2 linked regions of the Sediminicoccus rosea genome follow. The protein of the gene in region 2 interacts with the protein of the main gene of each other region in a pairwise test. Links are inferred from orthologs where the notes say so. Each region holds a gene or a part of one and is shown on either strand. Other genes may lie near its edges. The genes, in order: R9Z33_RS20935 and def.

Region 1 (13,898 bases), 230 kb from region 2 along the record:
CTGACGCCGGAGGGGATCGCCGCGCTGCTCGCCGCGTTGGCCGCCATCGAGGGCGAGCTTCCCGCCCTGCTCGCGCTCTATGGGAGCCATGCGAGCCTGCAGGACCGCGTGCTCGGCACCGGCATCATGGAGCCCTGGCTGGTCGCGGGCTTCGCGCCGGGCGGGGTGGTTGGCCGCGCCGCGGGCCGTGGCTTCGACGCGCGGCTGCTCACCGGGGAACTGGTGCCCGAGGCGCTGATCACCCAGGCGGGGGCCGATGTGGATGCGCGCTGGCGGCAACGCCATGCCGAGGCGCTGCAATCCATCGCCTTCCTGCGCGAATTGCTGCCGCGCCTGCCGGAGGGCGAACTCACCGTGCATCTCCCGCCGCGCGGCGGCGAGGGCGTGGCGCTGGTGGAAGGCTTCCGCGGCGAATGCCTGGCCTGGATGCGCCTCGATGGCGCGGGCGGCATCGAGGCCTGCATGCTCCGCGACCCCTCCTGGCTGCATTGGCCGCTGCTGGAGGCCGCGGTGATCGGCAACATCGTGGCCGACTTCCCGCTGATCAACAAAAGCATCAATGGCAGCTACAGCGGGGTGGATCTGTGAGCCCGCGCTTCGACGCCACCATCCCCATCCTTCGCATCTTCGACCTGCCGAAGGCGCGCGAATTCTATGTGGATTTCCTGGGCATGGGGTGGGACTGGGAGCATCGCTTCAGCGCCCACGCGCCGGTCTTCGCGCAGGTCTCGCGCGGGGCGCTGGTGCTCTTCCTCAGCGAGCATTTCGGCGACGGGACGCCGGGGAGCAAGCTCATCCTCCGCATGACCGGGCTTGATGCGCTGCAGGCCGAGCTGACCGCGAAAGCGTATCGCCACGCGCGTCCCGGCATCGTCGAGCAGCCCTGGGGCTGGCGCGACATGGAGGTGGCCGACCCGTTCGGCAACCGCCTCGTCTTCACCGAGGCGATGGAGGAGGCCGCCTGATGCTCATCCCCAAGCTCTTGCGCAACCTCGTCTCCCGCCCGCTGACCGACGCGGCGCCGCCGCCCACGCCGCCCGAGATCGTGGAGGAGTTGCGCGCGCGCCTCGCGGAAGCCTCCGAGGCGCGGCTCGGCCGTTCGCTCTCGATCCGCCAGGTGGATGCGGGCAGTTGCAATGGCTGCGAGCTGGAGGTGAATGCGCTGCAGAACGTGGCGCATGACCTGGAGCGCTTCGGCCTGCGCTTCGTGGCGAGCCCGCGCCATGCCGACATCCTGCTCGTCACCGGCCCGCTGACGCGCAATATGGCCGAGGCCCTGCAGCGCGCCCGCGCCGCGACGCCCGATCCCTGCTGGGTGGTGGCGCTGGGCGATTGCGCGGTCGATGGCGGCGTGTTCCGCGGCAGCTACGCCGTGCTGGGCGGCGTCGAGGCCGCCTTGCCGGTGGACCTTGTCATCCCCGGCTGCCCGCCCGCGCCAGAGCAGATCCTGGAAGGGCTGCTGGCGCTCATCGAGGCGAATGGCTGAGGGTCACGCCGCCAGCAGCGCGCGCACGGCATCTGGCCGCGGGATGGGGGCGACGGCGCCATACCCTGTGGTGGCGAGTGCCGCCGCCGCATTGGCATAGGTCGCCGCCACGAAGGGATCGTCGCCGGCCAGCGTGCGGGCCAGGAAGGCGCCGCAGAAGGTGTCGCCCGCGCCGGTCGCATCCACGCTGGGCACGCGATGCCCGGCGATCCGCCGGCGCTCCGCGCGCGTCGCGATCAGCGCGCCGGCCGCGCCGCATTTCAGCACGACGAGCGGGCAGAGCCGGAGGTAGAAATCCGCGACTGCATCGGGGTCGGTAAGGCCGGTCAGCGCCGTCGCGTCCTCGAGCGAGGGGAGTGCGATGTCCGCGCTGGCGATGGCCGCATGGATCACCGCCGCCGCCCGCGCCGCCGGCCACAGCCGCAGGCGGAGATTGGTGTCGTAGGAGACGCGGGCGCCGGCCGCGCGGGCCAGCGCGATGGCGCGGAAACCGGCATCGCAGGCCGCGTTGGAGATGGCTTGGCTGATGCCGGAGAGATGCAGGATGCGCGCGCCCTGGATCGCCTCCGCCGGCATATCCTCCGGCCCCAGGCGGCTGGCCGCCGAGCCGCTGCGGAAGAAGGCGAAGTGGTGCCCCGCCGCGTCATGCGTGACGAGGTAAAGCCCGGTGGGCGCCGCCGGGTCGGTGCGGACGAAGCGGTGCTCCACGCCCTCCGCATCCCAGAGCGCGCGGAAGGCGCGGCCGGCCGGGTCGTCGCCCAGCGCGGAGATGTAGCCGACCGTGGCGCCCTGCCGCGCCGCGGCGATGGCGGCGTTGGAGGTGTCGCCGCCGAAGCCCTCCAGGTAGAGCGCGCGGCCCGCGGCATCGGGCGGCTGGCGGTTCAGCTCCAGCATCGGCTCGCCCAGGCAGATGAGCGCGGGTGTCATGCGAGGGCGGCCCGGGCCGCGGCCTGCAGGGCGGGCTTGTCGCCGGCGGCGATCAGCGCCTCATCGGCCAGTTTGCCGCCCATGCCGACGAAGGCGGCGCCGGCCGCGAACCACTCGGCCGTGTTGCGCGGGTCCACGCCGCCGGTCGGGCAGAAGGCGACGCCGGGGAAGACGGAGCGCAGCGCCTTGAGGTGCGCCGAGCCGCCGCTGGAGGCGGGGAAGATCTTCACCGCATCCGCCCCGGCCGAGAGCGCCGCACGCACCTCGGTCGGCGTGAAGGCGCCGGGCAGCATGGCCGCCCCCGCCGCGCGCGCCACGGCGCAGACCTCCGTGTCCACCCAGGGCGTCACCAGGAATTGCGCGCCGGCCGCGAGGCAGGCCCGCGCGGCCTCGGCATCGGGCACCGTGCCCGCGCCGACCAGCAGGCCGGGATCGGCGGCGAGCGTGCGGATCAGCGCGACGGCATCCGGCGTGGTCAGCGTGATCTCGACGGTGCTGATCCCGACCTCGCGCAGCCAGGCCACCGCGGTGGCGGCATGCGCCGCGGTGCTGGTGCGGATCACCGGGATGATGCGTGCCCCGGCGAGGCGGGTGACGACGGGATGCATCTAGAGGAACCGCGTATAGACGATGAAGCCGAGATGCTTCGCGACCTTGTCGTACAGCATGCGCCCGGCCGCGTTCGTCACCTGCGTCTGCCAATAGACCCGCGCCGCGCCGTCGTTCTTCGCGCGCTCCACCACCGCCTCGATCAGCGCGCGGCCGATGCCCTGGCCGCGCGATTCCGGCACGGTGAAGAGGTCATGCAGATAGCAATTGGGTGCGATCGCCGTCGTCGTCCGGTGATAGACGAAATGCGTGAGGCCGAGCATGCGGCCCTCGCGCTCCGCCACCAGGGCGTAGACCGGCTCATAGGGGTCGAAGAAGCGCGCCCAGGTGCGTGCCGTGATGGCGGGGTCGAGCGCGGTCGGCCCCACGCGCTCGTAGAAGGCGTTGTAGCCCTCCCAGAGCGGCAGCCAGGCGTCGTGGTCCTCGCGCCGGATGGGGCGGATGGTGAGCATGCGGGGCCTCCTCGATGGCCCCGCATTGAATCACCGAAGCCCGGCCTGCGCCAGTTCCAGCGTCACCTTGCGGCGGATGGCGGCGGCGAAGCTCGCCCAGTCTGGGGCGGCCATGGCGAAGCCGCCGGGCGTGATCGCGTGCTCGCGCAGCCAATCGCCCGCATCCTCCGTGCCGACGCCGAGCGCGTTGACCCGCACGCCCTGCGCCTCGGCATAGGCGCGGGCCTGCTGGGTGCGGGCCTCCGCCGCCTCGCCATCTGTGACCAGGTCGATCACCTCCTCCTCCGGCGTGCAGGGCGCGGCGGCCAGTTGGTCGAGTGCCGCGAAGATGGCGCCGCCGATATCGGTGCCGGCGGCGGCACCGCGCGGGGCCTCGCGCAGCGCGGCGGCGAAGCCTTGCGCGTCCTGGGCGCTGCGCAGGATGCGCCAGGGCACCATTTCCCGCGCGTCATCGCTGAAGGAGAGCGCGGTGACGGCTACGCCCGGGCCACGCGCGATGGCGCGCAGCACCGCCGCATCCTCGAAGGCGGCGGCGTGGCCCTCGGCCTGGAGTTGCCATTCGGCGGGGAAGATGGAGGCGCTGGCGTCGAGCAGCAGGACGAGCGCGAGGGCGCAGGCGCTCATGACAGCAGCGCCTGGAAGCTCGGCACATCGGCGCCCGGCGCGGGGCCGGTGGCGAAGAGCGTGAGGGCGTCGTTGAAGAAGCCGCAGAAGGAATCCGCGTGGAAATGGCCGTTGCCGCGCTGCGTTTGCACCAGGCCCCAGGGGTTGCCGGCCGGCCGCAGGCTGCCCGCATTGTAGGCGATGGCGACAAGGGGCGGATCAAAGCCCGTCACCCGCGCCTGGCGCGCGATGAAGGCGGCGCCGGCCGCGGCCGAGACGCCGGCGTCGAGCAGGGCCGCGCGGTCCAGCTTCGGGTCGCCCAGCGCCTCGCGCGCGGAGGAGATCAGCGTCTGCATCAGCCCGGGCGAGACGCGGTGCGGGGTTGCGGCATCGGAGGTGAAGCCCGGCTCCTCGCGCACCGCCTCGGCCCGGCCGCCGCTTTCGGTGCAGGCGGTGGCGACCAGCAGTTCCACCGGCACGGCGAAGCGGCGCGCGGCGGCTTCGAGCGGGGCCTGGTGCCGCGCCCAGCAGGCGGCGGCGAGGCGCGGCGGTGTGCTGCCGGGGGGCGGCTCGCCCTCGATGGCGATGCCCCGCGGCGTGAGTTGCCAGCGGCGCGTGCCCCGGCCGAGCGGCGGCCCGTGCCAGGCGAGCAGCGGCGACAGGAAGGGCCGCAGCGCCTCCGGCCAGGGGCGCTCGCGGCGCAGCGCGGGCTGGCTGGTGAGGCGCGCCCAGGTCTCGGGGCCGATGATGCCGTCGGCGGCCAGGCCCTCGCGCCGCTGGAAGCCGAGGACGGCGTCGCGGGTGGCGGGGCCATAGACGCCATCCGCCTCGCCGCACAGGGCGCCGGCGCGGATCAGGGCGAGCTGCGCGCCGCGGACCTCGGGTCCGGTCATGAGCGGCAGGCGGAAGGCGAGGGGGCGGGCGAGGATCATGGCGTGGCTCCGCAGGCGGGGAGGGTGGCGAGGCGCAGGGCGAGGTCCCGCGCCTCGCGCGAGGCTTGGGGGGCGAGGGCGAGGCCGGCGCGGGTGGCGGCGCAGCGTTGCGCCTCCGTGCCCGCGCCGGGCCGGGCGGCGATCAGCGCGGCACGGGCGCCGAGCAGGGCGGCGCGGGCGGGCGGGGCGGCGGCGATGGCCGGCGCCGCACGCCCGGCCTCGGCCGCGGCCTCGGCGGGCGGCGGGAATTCGGCGAGGCAAAGCCGCGCCTGCGCCTCGCCGGCGGCCAGCGCCGGGCTGGGGGTGAGTGCGCGGGCGGCGGCGTAGGATTCCGCGGCGCAGGGCAGGTGGTCGCGCCCGCCCGGGCAGGCGGCCCCCGGCGCGCGGGCGGCCATGGCGAGGCCCATGCAGGCCTCGGCGCGGCGTGCGTGCAGCCGGGCGCAGGCCGCATGGCCCGCCGGGCAGGCGACGGGCTCGGCCGCGATCTCGGCCGGCGAGGCTCGTTCCCAGCGGGCAAGTTGCGCCAGCGGCGCGTCGAGCAGCGCGGCGACGGGCGTGCAGCCGGCCAGCAGAAGGAGGAGGGCGAGCCTCATGCCGCCAGCTCCCGCAACAGGGGGACCGGGTCGGTGCGGCTCTCGCGCAGCTCGCTGAGCAGCAGGGTCAGCGCCTGGAGGGCGGCCTTGGCGGACTCCGGGCCATCCTGCGGCAGGGCGGGGCTGGCGGCTTTCTGGCCGAGCGCGCCCGCGACGCGGCCGACCAGTTCGGGCGAGAGGTCCGCCTCGACGCGCTCCTCCAGCAGGGCGTGGCGGAATTCGGCCAAGCCGGCTTCCGCTTCCTCCGGATTGGCGAAGCCCGGGAAGCGGGCCCAGAGCAGGGCCGCCGCATCGGGGCGCAGGCAGGTGTCGAGCAGCGTGGCGAGGAAGCCGGGCTCGGCCAGGCGCGGCGCGAAGAGCCGCGCGAAGATGGGTGCGGCGGCGAGGCGCAGCTCGGCCGAGGCGGGGGTGATGGCGCCCGGCTCGAACAGGGCCGGGTCATGCGGGGAGTCCAGCAGCCGGGCACGGAAGCGGCGCCAGGCGGCCGCCCCCAGGTTCCAGCCGAGGCCGAGCAGCAGGGCGAGGCCCGCCAGCGGCCCGCCCATCGCGGCCGGCAGCAGGGGGGCGGCGGCGCGCAGCAGGCTGGGCAGCGGCCCGTCGCGGCCGGTCAGCGCCGCCGTCGCGGCCTGGAGCGCGCCGAGGTCGGGCAGGGTGCGGGCGGTGGCGAGCGCCTGCTCGGCCTGGGCGATGAGCGCCCCGGCCTGGGGCGGGATGAGGCCGGCCGGCAGGGCCGGGCCGATGCGCTGGACCAGCAGGCGCGCGACGCCGAGCTGGCGTTCGAGGCGGGCGATGGCCTCGCCCGTCTGGGCGGGCTGCGTGGCCTGGGCGGCGGCCTCGCGCGCCGCGGCCTCGCTTTCGCGCAGCGCCGCATTGGCGCGGGTCTGGCCTTCCAGCGCCTCGCCGAGGCGGCGGGCGGCCTGGGCCTCGGGGCCGGTGGAGCGGGCCCCGAAATAGTAGCCGAAGACGCCTGCGATGATGCCGTTCACATAGCCCGCGATGGCGTCGTTCAGCGCGAGGCTCTGGCTGAACAGGAGCAGCGGCAGGCCGATGACGCCGACGATCAGCGCCAGCAGCGCGCGCACCGTGCCCTCGGGCAGGGCGAGCGGCAGGTCGCGGAGGGCGGAGAGCTGCTCGGGCGTGGTTGCGGGGTCGCGCAACAGGGTGAAGCAGCGGGAGGCGAGCCACCAGAGGAAGCCCGCGAAGCCGAGGCCGACGAGGAACACAAGCAGCGCGGCGAGGCTGGCCGGGGCGGCTGAGAGCGGCGCGAGCCCGAGGCCGGCGAGGCGAGCGGCCAACAGCACCGCGATGGCGGCGAGACCACTGAGAAGGATGGCGATGGGGGGGATGAGGAAGCTGGGCAAGGCGGGGGACCTCCGAGCATGGCCCCTCATATGTTCTTATTTTGTTCTCATTTGCAAGCAAAAAAAGGACTGTGATCCTAGATCGCGTTCAAAACGGCAGGAAAAACAGCCTGTTCAGGCCGTGGCGCGCACCAGCAGCCCCTGGCGATGCAGTTCCTCGGCGATCTGCACCGCGTTCAGTGCGGCGCCCTTGCGGAGATTGTCGGAGACGCACCAGAAGGCCAGGCCATGCGGCACCGTCGGGTCCTTCCGCAGGCGGGAGATGAAGACCTCGTCCTCGCCCGCCGCATCGAGCGGCGTGATGTAGCCGGCGTCCTCGCGCTTGTCGAAAAGGTTGACGCCGGGCGCCTTGCCGAGCGCCGCGCGGGCCTCGGCGACCGTGATCGGGTTTTCGAACTCCACATGCACCGCCTCGGCATGACCGACGAAGACCGGCACGCGGACGCAGGTGGCGATGACCTGGATGTCGGGGTCGAGAATCTTCCGCGTCTCGACCGACATCTTCCACTCCTCCTTCGTCGCGCCATCCTCCATGAACTTGTCGATATGGGGGATCACGTTGAAGGCGATCGGCTTGGTGAACTGCTCCACCGTCGGCAGGTCGTTCACGAAGCTGCCCTTGGTCTGGTTGAAGAGCTCATCCATGCCCTCCTTCCCCGCACCCGAAACGGATTGGTAGGTGGAGACCACCACGCGCCGAATCCGTGCCAGGTCATGCAGCGGCTTGAGCGCCACCACCATCTGGATGGTGCTGCAATTGGGGTTGGCGATGATGCCGCGCTTGCGGAAGCGCTTCAGTGCCTGGGGATTCACCTCCGGCACCACCAGCGGCACGTCATGATCCATGCGGAATTGGCTGGTGTTGTCGATCACGATGCAGCCCTGGGCGGCGGCGCGCGGCGCATGGATGGCCGAGACGGCGGCACCCGGGCTGAACAGCGCGAGGTCCAGGCCGGTGAAGTCGAAGGTCTCGAGGTTGCGGATCTTGAGCACGGTCTTCTCGCCGAAGCTCACGCTCTGCCCCGTGGAGCGCGGCGAGGCCAGGGCGAAGGCCTCGCTGACCGGGAAGTTGCGCTCGGCCAGGATCTTCAGGATTTCGCGCCCGACGGCGCCCGTGGCGCCCACGACGGCGATCTTGTAGGCCATGGAGAAGCTCCGTCCGCTATGGCCCGCGGATGTAGGCCCTGGGCCCGGCCGCGTCCAGCAAGGCAGGCGCGCACCCCCGCTTGATGGATGGGCCGTCCGCCGCCATCTTACCGATGCCGGCGCTGGGCCGGTCAAATTCGGGAAGGAAGATCCTCATGGCCTGGAAGACCCCTCGCGTCACCGTCGTCTCGCTCGCGCTCGAGATCAACAGCTACGCCTGCGCCGAGATCGGCTGAGGCTTCGGCCCGGTTGCCGCTGGGCTGACCGGCGCCCTTGGTGACGCCACCAGGGGCGGCCGGTCCCGTGCGGCCGGGCACATCCCATGCTGCGCGCGATCGTGTTGGGCGCGGGGGCCGGTGGCGGCTTCCCGCAGTGGAATTCCGCTGGCCCCGGTTGCGTGCGCGCACGCGCCGGCGATCCGCAGGCCAAGCCGCGCAGCCAGGCCTCCCTCGCCGTCAGTGCCGATGGGGAACGCTGGCTGCTGGTCAACGCCTCGCCCGACCTCCGGGCGCAGATCGCCGCGACGCCCGCCCTGCATCCCCGCCCCGCGCCGCTGCGCAACTCGCCCATCGCCGCCGTGGCGCTGACGGGGGCGGAGGTGGACACCATTGCGGGTCTCCTGAACCTGCGTGAGCGCCAGGCCTTCCGCCTCTATGGCGCGCCCCAGAGCCTCGCCGTGCTGGACGGCAATCCCATCTTCGGCGCGCTGAATCCCGAATTCGTGACGCGCGAGGCGATGCCGCTCGGCCAGCCCTTCGCGCCGCTGGATGGCGCGGGCGCGCCGCTCGGCCTCACGATCGAGGCCTATCCGGTGCCGGGCAAGGTGCCGCTCTTCGCGGAAGGCGCGGGCGACCCGGGCCTCGCCGAGGAGGGGGAGGCACTGGGCCTCGCCATCTCGGCCGGGGGGGCTGCGCTGCACTACATCCCGGGCTGCGCGATGATGACCGATGCGCTGCGCCAGCGCCTGACCGGGGCCGCCTGCGTGATGTTCGACGGCACGCTCTTCACCGATGACGAGATGATCCTGGCCGGCGCCGGCCCGAAGACCGGCCGCCGCATGGGCCACATGTCCATGCTGGACACGGTGGCGGAATTCGCGCCGCTCGGCGTCGCCCGGCGCATCTTCCTCCACATCAACAACACCAACCCCGCCTTGCTGGATGACAGCCCCGAGCGCGCCCGCCTTGCCGCCGCGGGCTGGGAGGTCGCGGAGGACGGGATGGAGATTTCGCTGTGAGCCTGATGTCCCCCGATGAGTTCGAGGCAGCCCTGCGCGGCATAGGGGCCGAGCGGTACCACATCCTGCACCCGTTCCATCATCTGCTGCACAACGGCAAGCTCTCCAAGGGCCAGGTGCAGGCCTGGGCGCTGAACCGCTACTACTACCAGGCCAATATCCCGGCGAAGGATGCCTCGCTGCTGGCGCGCCTGCCGACCACGGCGCTGCGCCGCGAATGGCGCCGCCGCATCGAGGATCATGACGGCGACGGCACGCAGCCCGGCGGCGTGGAACGCTGGCTCGCGCTGACCGACGGCCTCGGCCTCGATCGCGACTATGTGACCTCGCTGCGCGGCCTGCTGCCCGGCACGCGCTTCGCGGTGGACGCCTATGTGCATTTCGTGCGCGAGCGCAGCGTGCTGGAGGCCATCGCCTCCTCGCTGACGGAGATGTTCTCCACCAACATCATCCAGCAGCGCGTGGCCGGCATGCTGCGCAACTACGACTTCGTGAGCGAGGCGACGCTGGCCTATTTCAATCCGCGCCTCACCCAGGCGCCGCAGGATGTGGATTTCGCGCTGGCCTATGTGAAGCAGCACGCCGACACGCGGGAGAAGCAGGAGCAGTGCCTCGCCGCGCTGCGCTTCAAGTGCGACCTGCTCTGGGCGCAGCTCGATGCGCTGCACCTCGCCTATGTCGAGCCGCGGCTCGTCCCGCCGGGGGCGTTCCGGCCATGAGTGCCATCCGCTTCGCCCCCGGCGTCCGCCTGCAGGAGGACAAGGCGCGCGGCCGTTGGATCATCATGGCGCCGGAGCTGATGTTCATCCCGGACGAGATCGCGCTCGAAGTGCTGCGCCTGGTGGATGGCGCGCGGAACGAGGCGGCGATCGTGGCCGCGCTGGTGGAGAAGTTCGCCGCCCCCGAGGAGGTGATCGGCGCCGATGTGGCGGCGATGCTGGACGACCTGATCGCCCGGGGCGCGCTTCGGCGTGGCTGACGCGCCGCTTGCCCTCCTGGCCGAGCTGACGCATCGCTGCCCGTTGCGCTGCCCCTACTGCTCCAACCCGGCTGAGCTGACGCGCGCCAGTGCGGAGCTTTCCACCGCCGAATGGGCGCGCGTGTTCAACGAGGCTGCGGCGCTGGGCTGCCTGCAGATCCATCTCTCGGGCGGCGAGCCCACGGCGCGGCGGGACATCGTGGAGATCGTGGCCGCCGCGCGCGCGGCCGGACTCTACACCAACCTGATCACGGCGGGCGTGCTGCTGGACGCGCCCTTGATGGGCCGGCTGGTCGAAGCCGGGCTCGATCACGTCCAGCTCTCCGTGCAGGACGCGGAGGAGGCGGGGGCCGAGCGCATCGGCGGCATGAAGGGGGCCATGGCCAAGAAGCGGGTGGCCGCGGCGCTGGTGACGGCCTCGGGCCTGCCGCTCACGCTCAATGCCGTGGTGCACCGGCAGAACCTGCATAACCTGCCCCGGCTGATCGAGATCGCCCTCGAATGGGGTGCCGGCCGCATCGAGGTCGCGCATGTGCAGTATTACGGCTGGGCGCTGGCCAATCGCGCCGCCCTGCTGCCGACGCGCGCGCAGCTGGACGAGGCGACGCGCATCGTGGAGGCGGCGCGTGCCGCGCATCGCGGGCGTCTCGTGATCGACTATGTCGTGCCGGATTACCACGCGGCGCGGCCCAAGGCCTGCATGGGGGGCTGGGGGCGGCGATTCCTGGGCGTCTCGCCCGCCGGCAACATCCTGCCCTGCCATGCCGCCGAATCCATCACCGGCATGGCCTTCCCCAATGTGCGCGAGACCTCGCTCGCCGCCGCCTGGGGCGAGAGCCCGGCTTTCAACGCCTTTCGCGGCACCGGCTGGATGCCCGAGCCCTGCCGGGGCTGCGAGCATGCCGAGCGCGACTGGGGCGGCTGCCGCTGCCAGGCCTTCGCGCTCACCGGCGATGCGGCGGCGACCGACCCGGCCTGCGCCCTCTCGCCGCATCACGGCATGCTGGCCGAAGCCCTGGCCGAAGCCGGCGAGACCAGCTTCCGCTACCGCGAATTCCGCTGAGCCGACCGGTTGAGCCGTCACGGCTTCGGGTCTATCGGTTTCGCCCATGAATTCGCTGTCTCCCGTGAACCAGGGCCCGCTTAACGCCTATCGCGCGCGCGTGGCCGAGGGCCTGCTGCACCCGGACCCCGCCCAGGCCCATGCCGCCGAGACGCTGCAGAACCTCTGGCGCATCCTGCGCGGCTATGACCCGCAGCCCACGCTGAGCGCTCCGCGCGGCCTGTTTGGCCGGCTCTTTGGCGGCAAGCGCGGCTCGGGCGACCTCGCCGCCCCGCCGGGCACGCCGGAGGGGCTCTACCTTGTCGGCGCCGTGGGCCGGGGGAAGTCCATGCTGATGGACCTCTTCTTCGAAACGGCCGAGGTCGCGCGCAAGCGGCGCATCCATTTCCACGCCTTCATGCAGGAGGCGCATCAGCGCATCCATCGCTGGAAGCAATCGCATCCGGGCTCCGATGACCCGATTCCGCCGCTGGCCGACGCGATCGCGGGCGAGGCGGCGCTGCTCTGCTTCGACGAATTCCAGGTGCATGACATCACCGATGCCATGATCCTGGGCCGCCTCTTCGAGGCGCTCTTCGCCCGTGGCGTGGTGGTGGTGGCGACCAGCAACACGGCCCCGCAGGACCTCTTCAAGGGCAAGCCGGGGCGGGACGCCTTCCTGCCCTTCATCGCCCTCATCCAGTCCCGCGTGGAGGTGCTGCACCTGGAATCCGCGCAGGATTATCGGCGCGAGCGCATCCGCGGCATGCCCACCTGGCACCACCCCCTGGATGGCCGGGCGGAGCGCGCGCTGGATGCGGCCTTCCTGGAACTCACCGGCACGGCGCGCGGCACGCCGACCAGCCTGCAGGTGCTGGGCCGCCCCGTGCCCATCGCCGAGGCGGCGCGCGGCGTGGCGCGACTCGATTTCGACGCGGTCTGCGGCCAGGCGCTGGGCCCGGCGGACTACCTGGCCATCGCCACCCATTTCCACACCCTGGTGCTGGACGGCATCCCCCGCCTGGGGCCCGAGAACTTCGACCGGGCGCGCCGCTTCATCACCCTGGTGGATGCGCTCTATGAACACCGCTGCAAGCTGGTGGCCTCGGCCGAGACGGGGCCGGATGAGCTTTACGAGCGTGGCGACAATGCCGCGATGTTCGAAAGAACCGCCTCACGGCTCATGGAAATGCAGAGCCAGGAGTATTTGGGCTTGCCTCATCTCCCCTGACGTAATACGCCGTAACACGAGAGACGGGATACGGGGGTTTCATGCGCTCTTTCATTGGGGGCCTTCTGGGCCTTTGCCTGGGGCTTGCCCTTCTGCCGCAAGACGCTTCGGCCCGGACGGATTCCCGGACCTCGGCGCAATCTTCCAGCACCGCCCGCACGGCGGCGGCGGCGAGCCGCCCGGCCACGCCGCGCCCGGGTGTCACGCGCACCACCACCGCGAGCCGCAGCGCCACCGCCGGTCGCAGCACGACCGCGAGCCGCGGCACAGCGACGCCGCAGCGTCAGGCGGCTCTGGCGCCGCGCGGCACGACGTCCGGCAGCAGCGCGCTCCGGCTCCGCGCCGGCAATTCCCGCCAGGCTTCGGCGGTGCCCTATGCCCGCCAGCCGGCGGCCACCACGACGCGCGGCCTGCGCCAGACGGCGGTCGCCACCTGCACCACCCGCAACGGCCGCCGCACCTGCGCGCCCGCCGCGACGCGCACCGCCTCCACACGCTGGACCGGTGGCCTCGCGCCCGCCGCCTTCAGCCAGACGGGCTGCCCGGACGGCACCATCGCCACCATGGCGATCGGCCATAGCGACATCACCCGCTGCGTTCCGCTCTGAGAACGACCATCGGCGCGGGGCATCCTGACCCGCGCCGATCACCCGGGGGTTGGCAAGGCCCTCTAGCTTGTCCGGACAAGGCGCTCTAGCCTCCCGCCCAGCGGCCCCCAAGGGGCCCCTGGGGGAGGACAAAGGATGCGCCGCAGAACCGCGCTCACGGCATTCACGCTGCTGCCCGGGCTGGCCCGGGCGCAAGCCTATCCCAACCGTCCGATCCGCCTGATCATCCCCTATCCGCCCGGCGGCGGGACGGATGCGCTGGCGCGGCCCTGGGCCGAGCGGATGCGCCAGCGTCTCGGCCAGCCGCTCGTCATCGAGAACCGGGGCGGGGCGGCCACCAATATCGGCATGGAGATGGCGGCCCGCGCGGCGCCGGACGGCCAGACGCTGATCATCAATGCCGACAACGTCGCGCTCTTCCCGCATCTCTACCAGCGCCTCTCCTACGACCTGTTCCGCGATTTCGCGCCCATCACCTATCTGGCGCAGTCGCCGCTCGTGCTGGGCATCAACCCCAATGTCCCAGCGCGGAACCTCCGCGAATTCGTGGCGCTGCTGCAGCGCGAGCCGGAGAAGCACGCCTTCGCCAACCCCTCCATCGGATCGCCGCACCATCTGGGCTACGAGCTCTTCGCGCGGGAAGCCCGGGTGCGGATGATCCAGGCCGAGTATCGCGGCGGGGGGCCGGCCCT
Region 2 (13,907 bases):
GCGCTCGGTCCAGTCCGTGTGGTAGTCGAGCGCGTTGATGGCGGCGATGCGCTCATAGCGCGTGCCCCCGCCGGAGCCCCAGGCGAAGTCGCTCGGGTGCTCGGCCACGGCGTTGCTGCCTGGCGCGGTGCCGAGTGCGCCGGGGCTGAAATGCAGCCGCGTCGTCTCCGGGATGGGCGGCCATTGCCGGGCCGCGTTCCACGTCTCGCCATGCATGGAGAAGTAGTGGATCGGCGCTTCGTCCCGCAGGCCCGTCTCACGGCCCATCAGGTATTCGTCGAAGAAGCGCAGCATCTCGCCCAGCAGCGCGAATTCCGGCTCGATGCGCCCGCGCCAGGGCGAGACATTGCAGCGCGCGCCATGGTCCCAGGGGCCCAGCAGCAGATGCGTCGGGTTGCCGCGCATGGTGAGATACCGGGCGATCGCGGAATTGGCGTAGCCCACGCCATCCAGCCAGCCCGAGACGGCGTAGATCGCCACATCCTTGGGGATCTCGTGCGAGACGGCATAGGGGCTGATCTGCGCCGAGGAAAAGCTCGGGTCATAGGGCAGCGCCTCCTCGCGGAAGGCGAGGTCGGTGATGAAATCCGGCATGCGGAAATTGCCGAGATGTTGCGCCACCGCCTCCCGCACCAGGGTGCCATCCGCGTCCTCATCCACCGGCGCGGGGCCGGCGAGGTCGGGGTTGGAGAAGTAGCTGACCTTGCCCAGCAGGTCCCGCCGGTCATGGTCCATGGCGACCATCAGCTCGTCATAGACCTGCGCCAGGCGGTTCAGGAACACGCCGCCCGGATAGTAGTGATCCGCCCAGGTGTCCCAGACGGCGAAGAGCGGGATGATGGCGCGCACCGCCGGATGGCCGGTGCTGGCGAGGAAGTCCGAGGCGGCGCCCGGATAGGAGATGCCGGTGGCGCCGATGCGCCCATCCGACCAGTCCTGCGCCACGATCCAGTCGCTGATCGCGCGCGCATCCTCGCGCTCGCGCGGCGAGCGGAAGCTGTCGCGCGTGCCGAAGCTCGCCCCCGTGCCGCGGATGTCCACCACGACCAGCGCATAGCCGCGCGGCACGAAGGCGTCGCGGAACTTGGCGGCGTTGGGGCAGGATTCGCCCTCGCCTCCGGGCCGCATGGCGAAACGGCGGTAGTAGGGGGTGTGGATCAGGATGGCCGGCACGGGCCCCGTCGCCCCTTGGGGCAGCCAGACATCCACGGCGAGGCGGCAGCCGTCGCGCATCGTGACGTAGCGGGAGAGGGGTTTGCCCGGCAGCGTGAACTCCGCCGGTCGGGAGGCCCAGTAGCGGCTGGGCGGGACGCGCCAGGCGGCGCTGTTCAGATCGGCATCGGCCAAGTGTCGTGGTCCCCGGAAGCAGGCGGGGAGCTTGGCATGCGGGTGCCTCGCGTCAATGCGGCGTCAGCCGCCCGTCTCGCGTGCCAATGCATCCATCGCCTGGCCGAAGCCGCGAAAGCTGAAGAGGATCTGCACCTCGCGCCCCGCGCTGTCGCGGAAATCAAGCCGGCCCTGGCCCTCGCCGCGCGACCGCAAGCGGTTGATCAGCACGGGCGCCAGGGCCTCGGTCTCGCCGAAGCAGCCCCCGCGCGAGGCGCTGCACAGGCGGAAGGGCAGGTTGATCGCCTCGGCCGGCGTGGCGGCCGGGTCCAGCACCAGCCGCGCGGCCTGGTCCACCCGCAGCTCGACCGGCAGCTGCACCAGCATGCGGTAGGCGTCGGTGCGGCCGATGCGGCCGAGGACGACCTGGGCGATGGTCTGGCCGCGCTGGTCGGTCATGGCGATGGCCGTCTCGCAGACGCGCAGCACGGGCTGGCCCTGCGGGCGCTGGGTTTCGCAGCGCATCAGCCAGTCGCCGAAATTCGCCTGGGTGCGGTCGGGCAGGTCGGCGGCGGGCGGCGCGCTGGGTGCGGGCGCGGCGGCGGGCGCCGGAGCAGGCGTGGGGGCGGGCGCCGGGGCTGGGGCCTGCTGCGGCGCGGGGCGCGCCGGCTGCGCCTGGGCCGCGCCGACCAGGCCCAGCGCCAGGGCCGGGGCGAGAAGGAGGTTCCACGGAAGCGATGCCATGCTGAAATTCCTGCGAAGGGCCTGGGCTGATGTAGCAGCACCCGGCCCGGCGCCGAAAGCTGGCCGGGGAATGCGACGCCCGAGATTGACACCCCGGCCCCCCGCTGCGAAGCCTCTGCGCGACATCGAAGGAGCCCGCACACCATGACCCTGCAAGCCCGCATCGAAGCCCTCTGGGAGAAGCGCGACACGCTCTCCGCCACGACGCAGGGGCAGGCCCGCGATGATGTGATGGCGGCGCTCGAGATGCTCGATCGCGGCGAGGCCCGCGTGGCGGAAAAGGGTGCGGCCGGCTGGCAGGTGAACCAGTGGCTGAAGCAGGCCGTCCTGCTCTCCTTCCGGCTGACCGATTCGGCGCCGATGGACACGGCCGCCGGCGCCTACGACAAAGTGCCGCTGAAGTGGGCCGGCTGGGGCCCGAACCGCTGGAAGGAAGCGGGCTTCCGCGCGGTGCCCGGCGCCGTGGCCCGGCACTCCGCCTACATCGCACCCAACGTCGTGCTGATGCCGAGCTTCGTGAATCTCGGCGCCCATGTCGGCGCCAACACCATGGTGGACACCTGGGCCACCGTCGGCTCCTGCGCGCAGATCGGCAAGAACGTGCATCTCTCGGGCGGTGTCGGCATCGGCGGCGTGCTCGAGCCGCTGCAGGCCAACCCCGTCATCATCGAGGATGACTGCTTCATTGGCGCGCGCTCCGAAGTGGTGGAGGGCGTGATCGTCGAGCAGGGCTCGGTGCTCTCCATGGGTGTGTTCCTGTCCGCGACGACGAAGATCATTGATCGTGCGACCGGCGAGATCTTCGTGGGCCGCGTGCCGGCCTATTCGGTGGTGGTGCCCGGCAGCCTGCCCGGCAAGCCGCTGCCGGACGGCTCGCCCGGCCCGTCGCTCTACTGCGCCGTGATCGTGAAGCGGGTGGACGCGCAGACCCGCGCCAAGACCAGCATCAACGACCTGCTGCGTGACTGACACGACCGATCCGGTTCCGCTGGCGCAGGCGCTGATCCGCTGCCGGAGCGTGACGCCGGCGGATGACGGCGCGCTGGACGCGATGGAGGCGGCGCTGCGGCCGCTCGGCTTCACCTGCACGCGGCTGCGCTTCAACGAGGTGGACAACCTCTTCGCGCGGCGCGGCACGGAGGGCCCGCATCTCTGCTATGCGGGCCACACCGATGTGGTGCCGCCGGGCGACGAGGCCGCCTGGGCCGACAGCCCCTTCGCCGCCGTGATCCGCAGCGGCATGCTGTATGGCCGCGGCGCCTGCGACATGAAGGGTGGCATCGCCGCCTTCGTCGCGGGGCTGACGGACTACCTCGACGCGAACCCGAGCCATCCGGGCTCCCTCTCGCTGCTCATCACGGGCGATGAGGAGGGGCCTTCGGTGGATGGCACGCGCCGCGTGCTCGAATGGATGGCGCAGAACGGCCACACGCCCGACATGTGCGTGGTGGGCGAGCCCACGTCCAAAGCCGTGCTGGGCGACACCATCAAGATCGGCCGGCGCGGCAGCATGAATGCCTGGATCACGGTGCGCGGGAAGCAGGGCCACAGCGCCTATCCGCAGCTGGCCGACAATCCGGTGCATCGGCTGACGCGCGTGCTGCATGCGCTCACCAGCACGCCGCTCGACCAGGGCAGCGAGTGGTTCGAGGCCTCGACGCTGCAGGTGACGGGCATCCAGGTGGACAACAGCGCCACCAACGTGATCCCGGCCGAGGCGCGCGCCTTCCTCAACATCCGCTTCAACGACAAGCACAATTCGGCCGCGCTGACGGCGCATCTCGAGGCCGTTCTGGCCGAGCATGCGCCGGACCACGAGATGCGCGTGCAGGTCTCGGGCGAGAGCTTCCTCACCGAGCCCGGCCCCTTCGTCGAGGCGCTGCGCCGCGCCGTCGAGCGCAGCACGGGCGTGACCCCGAAGCTCGACACCGGCGGCGGCACCTCCGATGCGCGCTTCATCACCCATTACTGCCCGGTGGCGGAGTTGGGCGCCGTGGGCGCCACGCTGCACCAGCGCGACGAATGCGCGCCGGTGGCCGAGCTGCGCGCGCTGGCCGGCGTCTACCGCGCCGTGATCGAGGAGTGCCTCCGCTGAGCTCGCCCAGCATCGTCAACGGGCTGGCATCGGCCTGGCTCTTCGCGCGCGGCCGGGCGGAGGGGCTGCTGCTCATTCCGCCGGGGATGGACTCCGCGCGCCATTCCTTCGTGGCCGCGCTGGTCTGCCTGCCGCTGTTCATCGCGCTGCGCCTGATCGCCTGGTGGTTGCAATCGCCGCCGCCAGCCGGCGTGGCGGTGGCGCTGGCGGGTGAGCTGGTGGGCTATGTGCTGGGCTGGGTGGCCTTCGCGCTCGCCTCGCGCATCCTGGCCGAGCAGGCGAAGCGGACCGAGCAATGGCCGCAATTCATCGCGGCCTGGAACTGGAGCAACATCGTCCAGTACCTGCTGCTGGTGGTCCTGCTGGTGCCGCCCGCCCTGGGCCTGCCTGCCTGGGTGGGCAATGCGCTGGGCCTTGCCGCCGTGGGCTATGCCATGTGGCTCGAATGGTTCGTGGCGCGCACGGCCCTTGGCGTGCAGAGCATGACGGCGGTGATGTTCGTGGTGCTGGACCTGGCGCTGGGCCTCTTCATCGGCGGCGTCACAGGCCGCATCGCCGGCACCTGATCAGAGCCGGTCGAGTCAAGACCACTCAGGCGGCTCCGGGAAATCCACGCGCAGGAAGGTGAGGCCCTGGGGCGGTGCGGTCTGGCCGCCCGCCCGGCGGTCCCGCCCGTCCAGCACCGCGCGCGGCCACTCCACCGGGCGGCGGCGCAGCCCCACCTCATGCAGCGTGCCGACGAGGTTGCGGACCTGATGGTGCAGGAAGCTCCTCGCCGAGGCGAGGATCTGCACCTCCTCCCCCACGCGGACCACATCCAGCCGCTCCAGCGTGCGCAGCGGCGATTCCGCCTGGCATGAGGCGGCGCGGTAGGCCGAGAAATCATGCCGGCCGAGCAGGAGCTGCGCCGCCGCGTGCATCGCCCCGGCATCGAGCGGGAGGGGCACATGCCAGACGCGCCCTTCCTCCAGCGCGGGCTTGGCCGCGCGGTTGAGGACGCGATAGCGGTAATGGCGCTGCACCGCCGAGAAGCGCGGCGACCAGCCCTCGGCCGCGAAGGCCGCGCCCCGAATGGCGATGCGATGCGGCCGGGTGTGGAAGTCGAGCGCCGCGCGCAGCCGCACCGGCGGCAATTCGGCGCTGACGGCGAGTTGCACCACCTGCCCCTCGGCATGCACGCCCGCATCGGTGCGGCCGGACGCCGTCGCGAGCGGCGCGACGCCGGCATTGAGGTGGGACGCGGCTTCCTCGATCACCTGCTGCACCGAGAGGCCGTTGGGCTGGCGCTGCCAGCCGACCAGGCCCGTGCCGTCATATTCGACGAGGAGGGCATAGCTCGGCATCAGCCGAGCTGCCGGCAGGGTTGGCGTGGCGGCTGCCGGCCAGGCAAAGGCTTCGGCATCAGCCGAGCTGCGTGCCGGGCGGCAGGGCGTAGCCGCGGAGCAGCGCATCGGCATCCATCGCGGCACGGCCGGGGCGTTGCAGGCGGGTGAGGCGCAGCGCGCCGCTGCCACAGGCGACGACGAGGCCCGGCCCCGGAAGCACCGTGCCCGGCGCGCCGGTGCCTGCCACCGGTTCCGCGGAGAGCACGCGCAGCACCTCGCCCGCATGCTGGAAATAGGCGCCGGGCCAGGGGTTCATCGCACGCACCCGAGCATCGAGCGTGGCGCCTGGCTCGGTCCAGTCCAGCAGTCCATCCGCCTTGGTGAGCTTGGCGGCATAGGTCACGCCTTCCGCCGGCTGCGGCGTTTCGGGCGGCGCTTCCTCCAGCGCGCGCAGGATGAGCCGCGCGCCGATCTCGGCCAGCGCATCGTGCAGTTCGGGCGTGGTGCTGCGGGGCGTGAGCGGCACCGCCTCGCGCAGCAGCATGGGGCCGGTGTCGAGGCCTTCCTCCATGCGCATGATGGTCACGCCGCTCTCGGCATCGCCGTGCAGGATGGCGGCATGGATGGGGGCGGCGCCGCGCCAGCGCGGCAGCAGCGAGGCATGGATGTTCAGGCAGCCGCGCCGCGGAGCCTCGAGCATGGCCGGCGGCAGGATCAACCCATAGGCCGCCACCACCGCCACATCGAGGTCGAGCGCCGCGAAGGCCCCGTGCGCCGCCGGATCCCGCTTCACCCGCGCCGGCGTGCGGACCTCAAGGCCGAGGGCGAGCGCCGCGCGATGCACGGGGCAGGGGGTTTCCTGCTGGCCGCGCCCGGCGGGCTTGGGCGGCTGGGTATAGACGGCACGAATGTCATGCCCGGCCGCGTGCAGCGCGTGAAGGGCAGGGACCGCGAAGTCCGGGCTGCCCATGAACGCGATGCGGAGGGGCCTACCCACCCTCCGCGTCCCGCGCCTTGTTCTTCAGTTCCTTGGCGAGCTTGCGCAGCATCATGTTGCGCTTCAGCGCCGAGAGATGGTCCACGAACAGCACGCCGTTCAGGTGGTCCATCTCGTGCTGCATGCAGACGCCGAGCAGGCCGTCCGCCTCCATCTCCTTGCGCGTACCGTCCAGCTCGCGCCAGCGGATCTTGATGCGCTGCGGCCGCTCCACATCGGCATAGAGGCCGGGCAGGGAGAGGCAGCCCTCCTCGCGCAGGCCCCGCTCCTTGCTCTCGGCGATGATCTCGGGGTTCACCAGCACCATTGGCTCCGGCGTGTCCTTGCCGCCGCAATCCAGCACGAAGAGGCGCAGGTCCGAGCCGACCTGGGGGGCGGCGAGCCCGATGCCGGGCGCGGCATACATCGTGGCCAGCATGCGCGGGGCCAGGGCGCGCACCGCATCGCCGTCGCCCTCGCCCACCGGGCGGCACTTCAGGCGCAGCCGGGGGTCGGGCACCAGCAGGATGGGGAGTTTTTCGTCGCTCATGATGGGCGTGAGGTAGCGCCTGGCCCCCGCACTGGCAACGGACCTTGCAAGCCGGCCCGGGCCGGGCCAAGTCTTGGCCTGTCCGGCGCCGCCACAACGGGGCGCGGGACGGTCCTCGCTCCCGGCAGGAGGCTGCATGTCTCGATCTTCGGTGTTCGGTTCGCCGCTGTTTCTCGGCTTCGACCACCTCGAACAGATGCTCGACCGCGTCCAGAAGAACGCCGAGGGCTATCCGCCCTACAACATCGAGCAGACGGGCGAGGCGCGGCTGCGCATCACCCTGGCCGTCGCCGGCTTCTCGATGGATGACCTGGCCATCACGCAGGAGGACAACCAGCTTGTCATCCGCGGGCGCCAGCGGGACGACTCGGAGGGGCGCATCTTCATCCATCGCGGCATCGCGGCGCGGCAGTTCCAGCGCGCCTTCGTGCTGGCCGAGGGGATCGAGGTGGAGGGCGCCTTCCTGGACAACGGCCTGCTGCACATCGATCTCCAGCGCCCCATGCCGGAGGTGAAGGTCCGCTCCATCCCCATCAGCCGCCAGGGCGCGGGGCCGAGCCGCCCCGTGGTGCAAAGCCGCGTGCGGCGCGAGGAAGAGTAGCCGGCCGCATTGCCCCGGTGTTAGCCTTCCGCCCAACAGCGGGAGGTGATGATGGGCAAGTGGGTCACGGCGGTCTTCGCGGCGGCGATCGGCATTTCGGTGCATGGTCAGGCACAGACGCTCGGCATCGGCTCCGGTGCGCCGGTCACGACGATCGACCCGCATTTCCACAATGTCGGCCCGAACAACGCGCTGACCATGCACATCTTCGACCGGCTGATCGAGCGCGACGGCCGGGCACGGCCGCATCCCTCGCTCGCCACCGCCTGGCGCCCCGTCTCGGACACCATCTGGGAGCTGGAGCTGCGCCAGGGCGTCACCTGGCATGACGGCCGGCCCTTCACGGCGGACGACGTGGTCTTCACCTTCGCCCGCGTGCCCAATGTGCCGAACAGCCCGGGCGGCTTCGGTGGCTTCCTCCGCGCCATCGAGCGCGTCGAGGTGGTGAACCCGCATCTGATCCGCCTGCACACGCGCGCGCCGCATCCGCTCATGCCGCTCGACCTCGCCTCGGTCTCCATCATCGCGCGCCATGCCGCGGAGGGGGCGGCGACGGAGGATTTCAACAGCGGGCGTGCTGCCATCGGCACCGGGCCCTATCGCTTCGTCTCCTTCCGCGCGGGCGACCGCGTGGAGATGACGCGCAACGACGCCTATTTCGGCGGGGCCGAGCCCTGGGCGCGCGTGAGCTACCGCATGCTGCTGAACGATGCCTCGCGCACCGCGGCCCTGCTGGCCGGCGATGTGGACGTGATCGAGCAGATCCCGACCAGCGACCTCGCGCGGCTGCGGCGCGATCCCCGGGTGACGGTGACCGAGATCCCGAGCCTTCGCACCGTCTACATGGCGCCCGACTATTCGCGCGAGGGCGCGCCGCCCGGCGTCACGGACAATGCCGGCCAGCCGCTCGCCGCCAATCCCTTCAAGGATCCGCGGGTGCGGCGCGCGCTCAGCCTTGCCATCAACCGCGACGCGCTGGTCGAGCGCGTGATGGAGGGGGCCGCGCAATCCACCGCGCAATGGCTGCCGCCGGGCGCCTTCGGCTACAACCCGCAGGTCCGCCCCGACCCCTTCGATCCCGATGGCGCGCGCCGCCTGCTGGCCGAGGCAGGCTTCCCGGACGGCTTCCGCCTGACGCTCTCCACCCCCAATGACCGCTGGCCCAATGATGCGCGCCTCGCCCAGGGTGTCGCGCAGATGTGGACGCGCATCGGCGTGCGGACCCAGGTGGATGCGCTGCCCTGGACCGGCTTCGTGCCGCGCCGCGCGCGCATCGAATTCGGCATGCAGATCGGCGCCTGGGGCAGCTCGACCGGCGAGGCGTCGAATTTCCTGGTCAACATCGTCTCGACCCATGACCGGCAGCGCCTGACGGGGGCCAACAACAACGCCCGCTATTCCAACCCGCGCTTCGACGCCTTCACGGCCGAGGCCTCGGCCACCATGGATGATGAGCGGCGCGAGGCGATGTGGCAGGAGGCGGTGAAGATGTTCGCCGAGGAGCGCCCGGTGATCCAGCTCGTGCAGTATCTCAACACCTGGGCGGTGCGGCGCGGGCTGCGCCACGATCCGCGCATGGATGAGCGCACCATCGCCATGGGCGTCCGGCCGCAGTAGCGCGCCTCAGCTCCCGGCCTCCGAGGCCGTGAAGTTCAGCTCGATCCCGACGCCGTCCGGGTCGTGGAAGAAGAGCTGCGTCTGCCCGTCGCGCGGGACCACCATCTCGCGGAAGGGGATGTCGTGCCGCCGCAGCCGCTCGCGCATCTCGGCGAGGCCGGTGGCGCTGAAGGCGATGTGGTCGAGCTGGCCGGTCGGCTGGGTGCGGCGGGCGGGCTTGCCGTCATCGCCCTCGCGCGGGCCGACGAGATGCACGGTGGGGGCACCCGCCGAATACATCCAATGGCCGGGGAAGCCGAGCGGCGGCCGGTCGCCATCGGTCAGCCCCATCACGTCCCGCCAGAAATCCCGCGTGCGCGCGAGGTCCACCGTATAGACGGTGAAGTGATTGAGGGCTCCAAGCGGCATGTGGCGTCACTCCGGGCGGATGCCGGCGCGTTGCAGCACGCCGGCCATGCGGGGGATTTCACGTTCGATCATCGCGCGGAACTCCTCGGGCGAGCTGCCCGCGAGCTCGACGCCCAGCTCCTGCAGGCGCGCGCGGACCTCGGGCTCTGCGAGCGCGGCCACCACCGCGCGATGCACCTGCGCGATCTGCGCGGGCGGCATGGAGGCGGGTGCGAGCATGCCAAGCCAGGCCACCGCGTCGAAGCCGGGATAGCCAAGTTCGGCCACGGTCGGCAGCTCGGGCGCGACCTGCATCCGGGCCGGGGAGGAGACGGCCAGCGCGCGCCAGGCATTGTCACGCACACGCGGCAGGGCGACCACGCCACTCTGGAAGGACATGGTGACGCGGCCGGTGAGCACGTCCTGGATCTGCGCGGCGGGGTCGTTATAGGCGACGCCGGTAAGCTCCAGCCCCGCCATCTGGGCCAGCATCTCGCCGCCGATATGCTGCGAGGTGCCGTTGCCCGCATGGCCGAAGGTGAGGGTGCCGGGCCGCGCGCGGGCGAGCGCCACGAGGTCGGCGAGGCTCTGCACCGGGAGGCTGTTGGCGACGACGAGGATGTTGGCCGTGCGGCCGATCAGGGAGATGGGCGCCAGGTCCCGCCGCGGATCATAGGGCGGGCGGGGCGCCATGCTGACGCGCACGACGATGGCGGCATCGGCCGAGAGCAGCAGCGTGTGCCCATCCGTCGCCCGCACGGCGCGATCCACGCCGATGATCCCGGCCGAGCCGGTGACGTTGGTCACCACCACCGGCTGGCCCCAGGCGGCCTGCAGCCTGGGGGCCAGGATGCGGGCGACGATATCCACCGAGGTGCCCGGGCCGAAGGGCGCGATGATCTGCACCGGCCGGTCCGGCCAGGCCCAGGCGGGCGGGGCCAGCGCGAGGGCGAGCAGCGTGGCGAGCAGGATACGGCGCATGGAGGCTCCCAGATCTCGCGCCGCATGGATGTGCGCGTGGCTGGGAGCCTATCACCCCGCCTGGCAAGAGCGAGAAGAAAGCGGGCGGCTCACTTCGCCGCCGCCATCTCCTTCGCTGCCGGCGCAGCGTCCAGCGCGCCGCCGAACTCGTTGACGTTGTCGAGCTCGGTGCCCATCGGGATGTTGGTCACGCGCTCCAGGATGAATTCCAGCACGACCGGCACCTGATGCTCCTGCATCAGCGCCTTGGCATCGGCAAAGGCCTGCTTGAACTCGTTCGGGCTCTTCACGCGGATCGCCTTGCAGCCCAGGCCCTCGGCCACGGCGACGTGATCCACGCCGTAGCCGGCCAGGTTCTCGTCATGCTCCATGTTGATGTTCTCGAAGGCGAGCGAGACCTCGAAATCCATCTCGAAGCCGCGCTGCGCCTGGCGGATCAGCCCCAGGTAGGAGTTGTTCACCACCACATGCAGGTAGGGCAGCTTGTGCTGGGCGCCCACAGCCAGCTCCTCGATCAGGAACTGGAAGTCGTAGTCGCCCGAGAGGGCCACGATCTCGCGGTCCGGATCGGCGGCGCGCACGCCGAGTGCCGCCGGCAGCGTCCAGCCCAGCGGGCCGGCCTGGCCGCAATTGATCCAGTTGCGCGGGTTGTAGACGCGCAGGTGCTGCGCGCCCGCGATCTGGCTGAGGCCGATGGTGGTGACGTAGCAGGTGTCCCGCCCGAAGGCCTCGTTCATCTCCTGGTAGACGCGCTGCGGCTTGAGCGGCACCTGGTCGTAATGCGTCTCGCGCAGCATGGAGTGCTTGCGCGCGAGGCATTCCGCGGCCCAGGCGCTGCGGTCGCGCAGCTTGCCCGCCGTCTTCCACTCGATCGCCACCTTCACGAAGAGGTCGAGCGCGGCGAAGGCGTCGGAGACGATGCCGTAGTCGGGCGCGAAGACGCGGCCGATCTGCGTGCCCTCGATGTCCACATGGATGAACTTCTTGCCGGCGGTGTACTTGTCCACGCTGCCGGTGTGGCGGTTCGCCCAGCGATTGCCGATGCCGAGCACGAAGTCGGAGGCCAGCATGTTCGCATTGCCGTAGCGGTGGCTGGTCTGCAGGCCGCACATGCCGGCCATCAGGTCATGGTCATCGGGGATGGCGCCCCAGCCCATCAGCGTCGGGATGACGGGGATGCCGGTGATCTCGGCGAATTCCACCAGCTCGGCGCAGGCATCGGCGTTGATGATGCCGCCGCCGGCCACGATCAGCGGGCGCTCCGCCTCGTTCAGCATGGTCAGCGCCTTCTCGATCTGGGCGCGGCTGGCGGCGGGCTTGTAGACGGGGAGCGGCGTGTAGGTCTCGATGTCGAACTCGATCTCGGCGACCTGGACGTCCACCGGCAGATCGATCAGCACCGGGCCCGGGCGGCCGGAGCGCATGAGGTGGAAGGCCTTCTGGAAGGCCATGGGCACGAGGTAGGGCTCCATCACCGTCACCGCCCATTTCGTCACCGGGCCCGCGATGGCGGCGATGTCCACCGCCTGGAAATCCTCCTTCTGCAGCTTGGCGCGCGGCGCCTGGCCGGTGACGCAGAGGATGGGGATGCTGTCGGCCTGGGCGGAGTAGAGGCCGGTGATCATGTCGGTGCCGGCGGGGCCGGAGGTGCCGATGCACAGGCCGATATTGCCGGCCTTGGCGCGGGTATAGCCCTCGGCCATGTGCGAGGCGCCCTCGACGTGGCGCGCCAGGATGTGGCGGATGGAGCCGCGCTTCTTCATCGCGGAATAGAAGGGGTTGATCGCGGCCCCGGGGACACCGAAGGCGCAGTCCACGCCCTCCTTTTCCAGCACGAGAACCGCTGCATCCACTGCGCGCATCTTGGCCATGAGTTCATCCCCTGCGAGGTCGTTGCGACCAGGGAGGAATGACAGCTGCCGCCTTTTGGTGCAATTTTTTCAGAATATTATTTTGCAATGCGGAAAAATAGGTCTAACACACTGAGCCGGAACCGATTAAGGTTTTCCATCGCGCTTGGGGTTTTCCAGATGGCAAAAAATATTTCCGGGGTTGCGAGGCCCGCCGGCGAAAAGCGCTCCCGCGGGCGCCCCCGCGGCACGGCCCAGCCGAGCGAGGCCGCCTCGGTCCAGTCGCTGGATCGCGCCATCGCGCTGATGAAGCTCCTCTCCGCCGGCAACGGCCTCTCGCTCACCGAGATCTCGCAGCAATCGGGCATCGCGGCTTCCACCGCCTACCGCATGCTCACCACGCTGCAGGCGCACGGCATGGTGGAGTTCAACGAGGCGGACCAGCTCTGGTTCATCGGCATCGAGACCTTCCGCATGGGGGCGGGCTTCCTGCGCCGGCGCAAGCTGGCCGAGCAGGGGCGCGCGATCATCCAGGACCTGATGCTGGAATCGGGTGAGACGGCGAACCTGGCGCTGGCCGACGAGGATTGCGTCGTCTTCGTGAGCCAGGTCGAGACGCACGAAGCCATCCGTGCCTTCTTCCGCCCCGGCACGCGCAGCCCGCTGCATGCCTCGGGCATCGGCAAGGCCATCCTCGCCTTCACCGAGGCGCGGCAGCGTGACGCGCTGCTCAAGCGCCTGCCGCTCGAGGTCTTCACGCCCAAGACGCATGCGACGCGCGCGAGCCTGATCGCCGATCTCATCGGCATCCGCGCGCGCGGCTTCTCGGTGGATGACGAGGAGCGCAACCTTGGCATGCGCTGCGTGGCGGCGGCCGTCTTCAACGAATTCGGCGAGCCGGTGGGCGGCGTCTCCATCTCCGGCCCCACGGTGCGGATGGATGACGCGAAGGTCGCCGCCATGGGGCCGCGCGTGCGGAGCGCGGCGGCGGCGCTGACCCAGGCCATGGGCGGCATCCTCCCCGAGGCCGTTCGCGCCGCGTGAATTCTCCTTGCGGCCTCGCGCGATTTCGGGCTGCATTCCGCTCCAAGAAACATCCGGCCGCGGAGCGGCGGAGGGAGGACAGCATGCGTCCCACCAGTCCAGGGGCGGCGCTTGTCGCTGCTTGACGTGCGCGATGTCGTGATGCGCTTCGGCGGCGTCACGGCGGTCGCCGGCGTCTCCTTCGCGGTGGAGGAGCGCCAGATCTGCGGGCTGATCGGGCCCAATGGCGCGGGCAAGACCACGCTCTTCAACATCATCAGCGGGATCTACCGGCCAAGCGAGGGCAGCGTCACCTTCGCGGGCACCAGCACCACGGGCCTGCCGCGCCACGCCATGGCGCCCTTGGGCCTGGGCCGCACCTTCCAGAACCTCGCGCTGTTCCGCAGCATGTCGGTGCGGGAGAATGTGCTG

What was found.
Region 1: the proteins of def (region 2) and R9Z33_RS20935 interact in binary tests that used the Escherichia coli proteins (3 or more experiments, as listed by UniProt). The link is inferred for Sediminicoccus rosea from one-to-one orthologs.

The regions. Positions count from the first base shown.
Region 1 is NZ_CP137852.1:4,339,788-4,353,685, reverse strand. What follows is about bases 6,094-8,908. They hold R9Z33_RS20935 (aspartate-semialdehyde dehydrogenase), read right to left. Parts: upstream 8,110-8,908; coding sequence 7,078-8,109; downstream 6,094-7,077. Other genes in these bases: pqqB (pyrroloquinoline quinone biosynthesis protein PqqB), read left to right, coding at 8,432-8,908; pqqA (pyrroloquinoline quinone precursor peptide PqqA), read left to right, coding at 8,223-8,345; R9Z33_RS20940 (hypothetical protein), read right to left, coding at 6,094-6,963. In the rest of the region: R9Z33_RS20985 (hydrogenase large subunit), read left to right, coding at 1-588; R9Z33_RS20980 (glyoxalase superfamily protein), read left to right, coding at 585-965; R9Z33_RS20975 (NADH-quinone oxidoreductase subunit B family protein), read left to right, coding at 965-1,486; R9Z33_RS20970 (sugar kinase), read right to left, coding at 1,490-2,413; R9Z33_RS20965 (bifunctional 4-hydroxy-2-oxoglutarate aldolase/2-dehydro-3-deoxy-phosphogluconate aldolase), read right to left, coding at 2,410-3,021; R9Z33_RS20960 (GNAT family N-acetyltransferase), read right to left, coding at 3,022-3,474; R9Z33_RS20955 (DUF1194 domain-containing protein), read right to left, coding at 3,505-4,098; R9Z33_RS20950 (peptidoglycan-binding domain-containing protein), read right to left, coding at 4,095-5,009; R9Z33_RS20945 (hypothetical protein), read right to left, coding at 5,006-5,602; more of R9Z33_RS20940, read right to left, coding at 5,599-6,093; more of pqqB, read left to right, coding at 8,909-9,346; pyrroloquinoline-quinone synthase PqqC, read left to right, coding at 9,352-10,065; pyrroloquinoline quinone biosynthesis peptide chaperone PqqD, read left to right, coding at 10,062-10,325; pyrroloquinoline quinone biosynthesis protein PqqE, read left to right, coding at 10,318-11,388; cell division protein ZapE, read left to right, coding at 11,435-12,598; R9Z33_RS20900 (hypothetical protein), read left to right, coding at 12,640-13,206; R9Z33_RS20895 (Bug family tripartite tricarboxylate transporter substrate binding protein), read left to right, coding at 13,342-13,898.
Region 2 is NZ_CP137852.1:4,113,811-4,127,717, reverse strand. Bases 5,249-8,072 are described here. They hold def (peptide deformylase), read right to left. Parts: upstream 7,017-8,072; coding sequence 6,480-7,016; downstream 5,249-6,479. Other genes in these bases: R9Z33_RS19820 (ABC transporter substrate-binding protein), read left to right, coding at 7,669-8,072; R9Z33_RS19825 (Hsp20 family protein), read left to right, coding at 7,153-7,617; fmt (methionyl-tRNA formyltransferase), read right to left, coding at 5,567-6,487; truA (tRNA pseudouridine(38-40) synthase TruA), read right to left, coding at 5,249-5,508. Also shown: R9Z33_RS19865 (CocE/NonD family hydrolase), read right to left, coding at 1-1,347; R9Z33_RS19860 (invasion associated locus B family protein), read right to left, coding at 1,411-2,070; dapD (2,3,4,5-tetrahydropyridine-2,6-dicarboxylate N-succinyltransferase), read left to right, coding at 2,215-3,039; dapE (succinyl-diaminopimelate desuccinylase), read left to right, coding at 3,032-4,165; R9Z33_RS19845 (hypothetical protein), read left to right, coding at 4,153-4,731; more of truA, read right to left, coding at 4,747-5,248; more of R9Z33_RS19820, read left to right, coding at 8,073-9,234; R9Z33_RS19815 (VOC family protein), read right to left, coding at 9,241-9,642; R9Z33_RS19810 (Bug family tripartite tricarboxylate transporter substrate binding protein), read right to left, coding at 9,649-10,602; gcl (glyoxylate carboligase), read right to left, coding at 10,692-12,473; HTH-type transcriptional regulator BhcR, read left to right, coding at 12,633-13,496; R9Z33_RS19795 (ABC transporter ATP-binding protein), read left to right, coding at 13,608-13,907. UniProt on the Escherichia coli protein: Removes the formyl group from the N-terminal Met of newly synthesized proteins. Requires at least a dipeptide for an efficient rate of reaction. N-terminal L-methionine is a prerequisite for activity but the enzyme has broad specificity at other positions.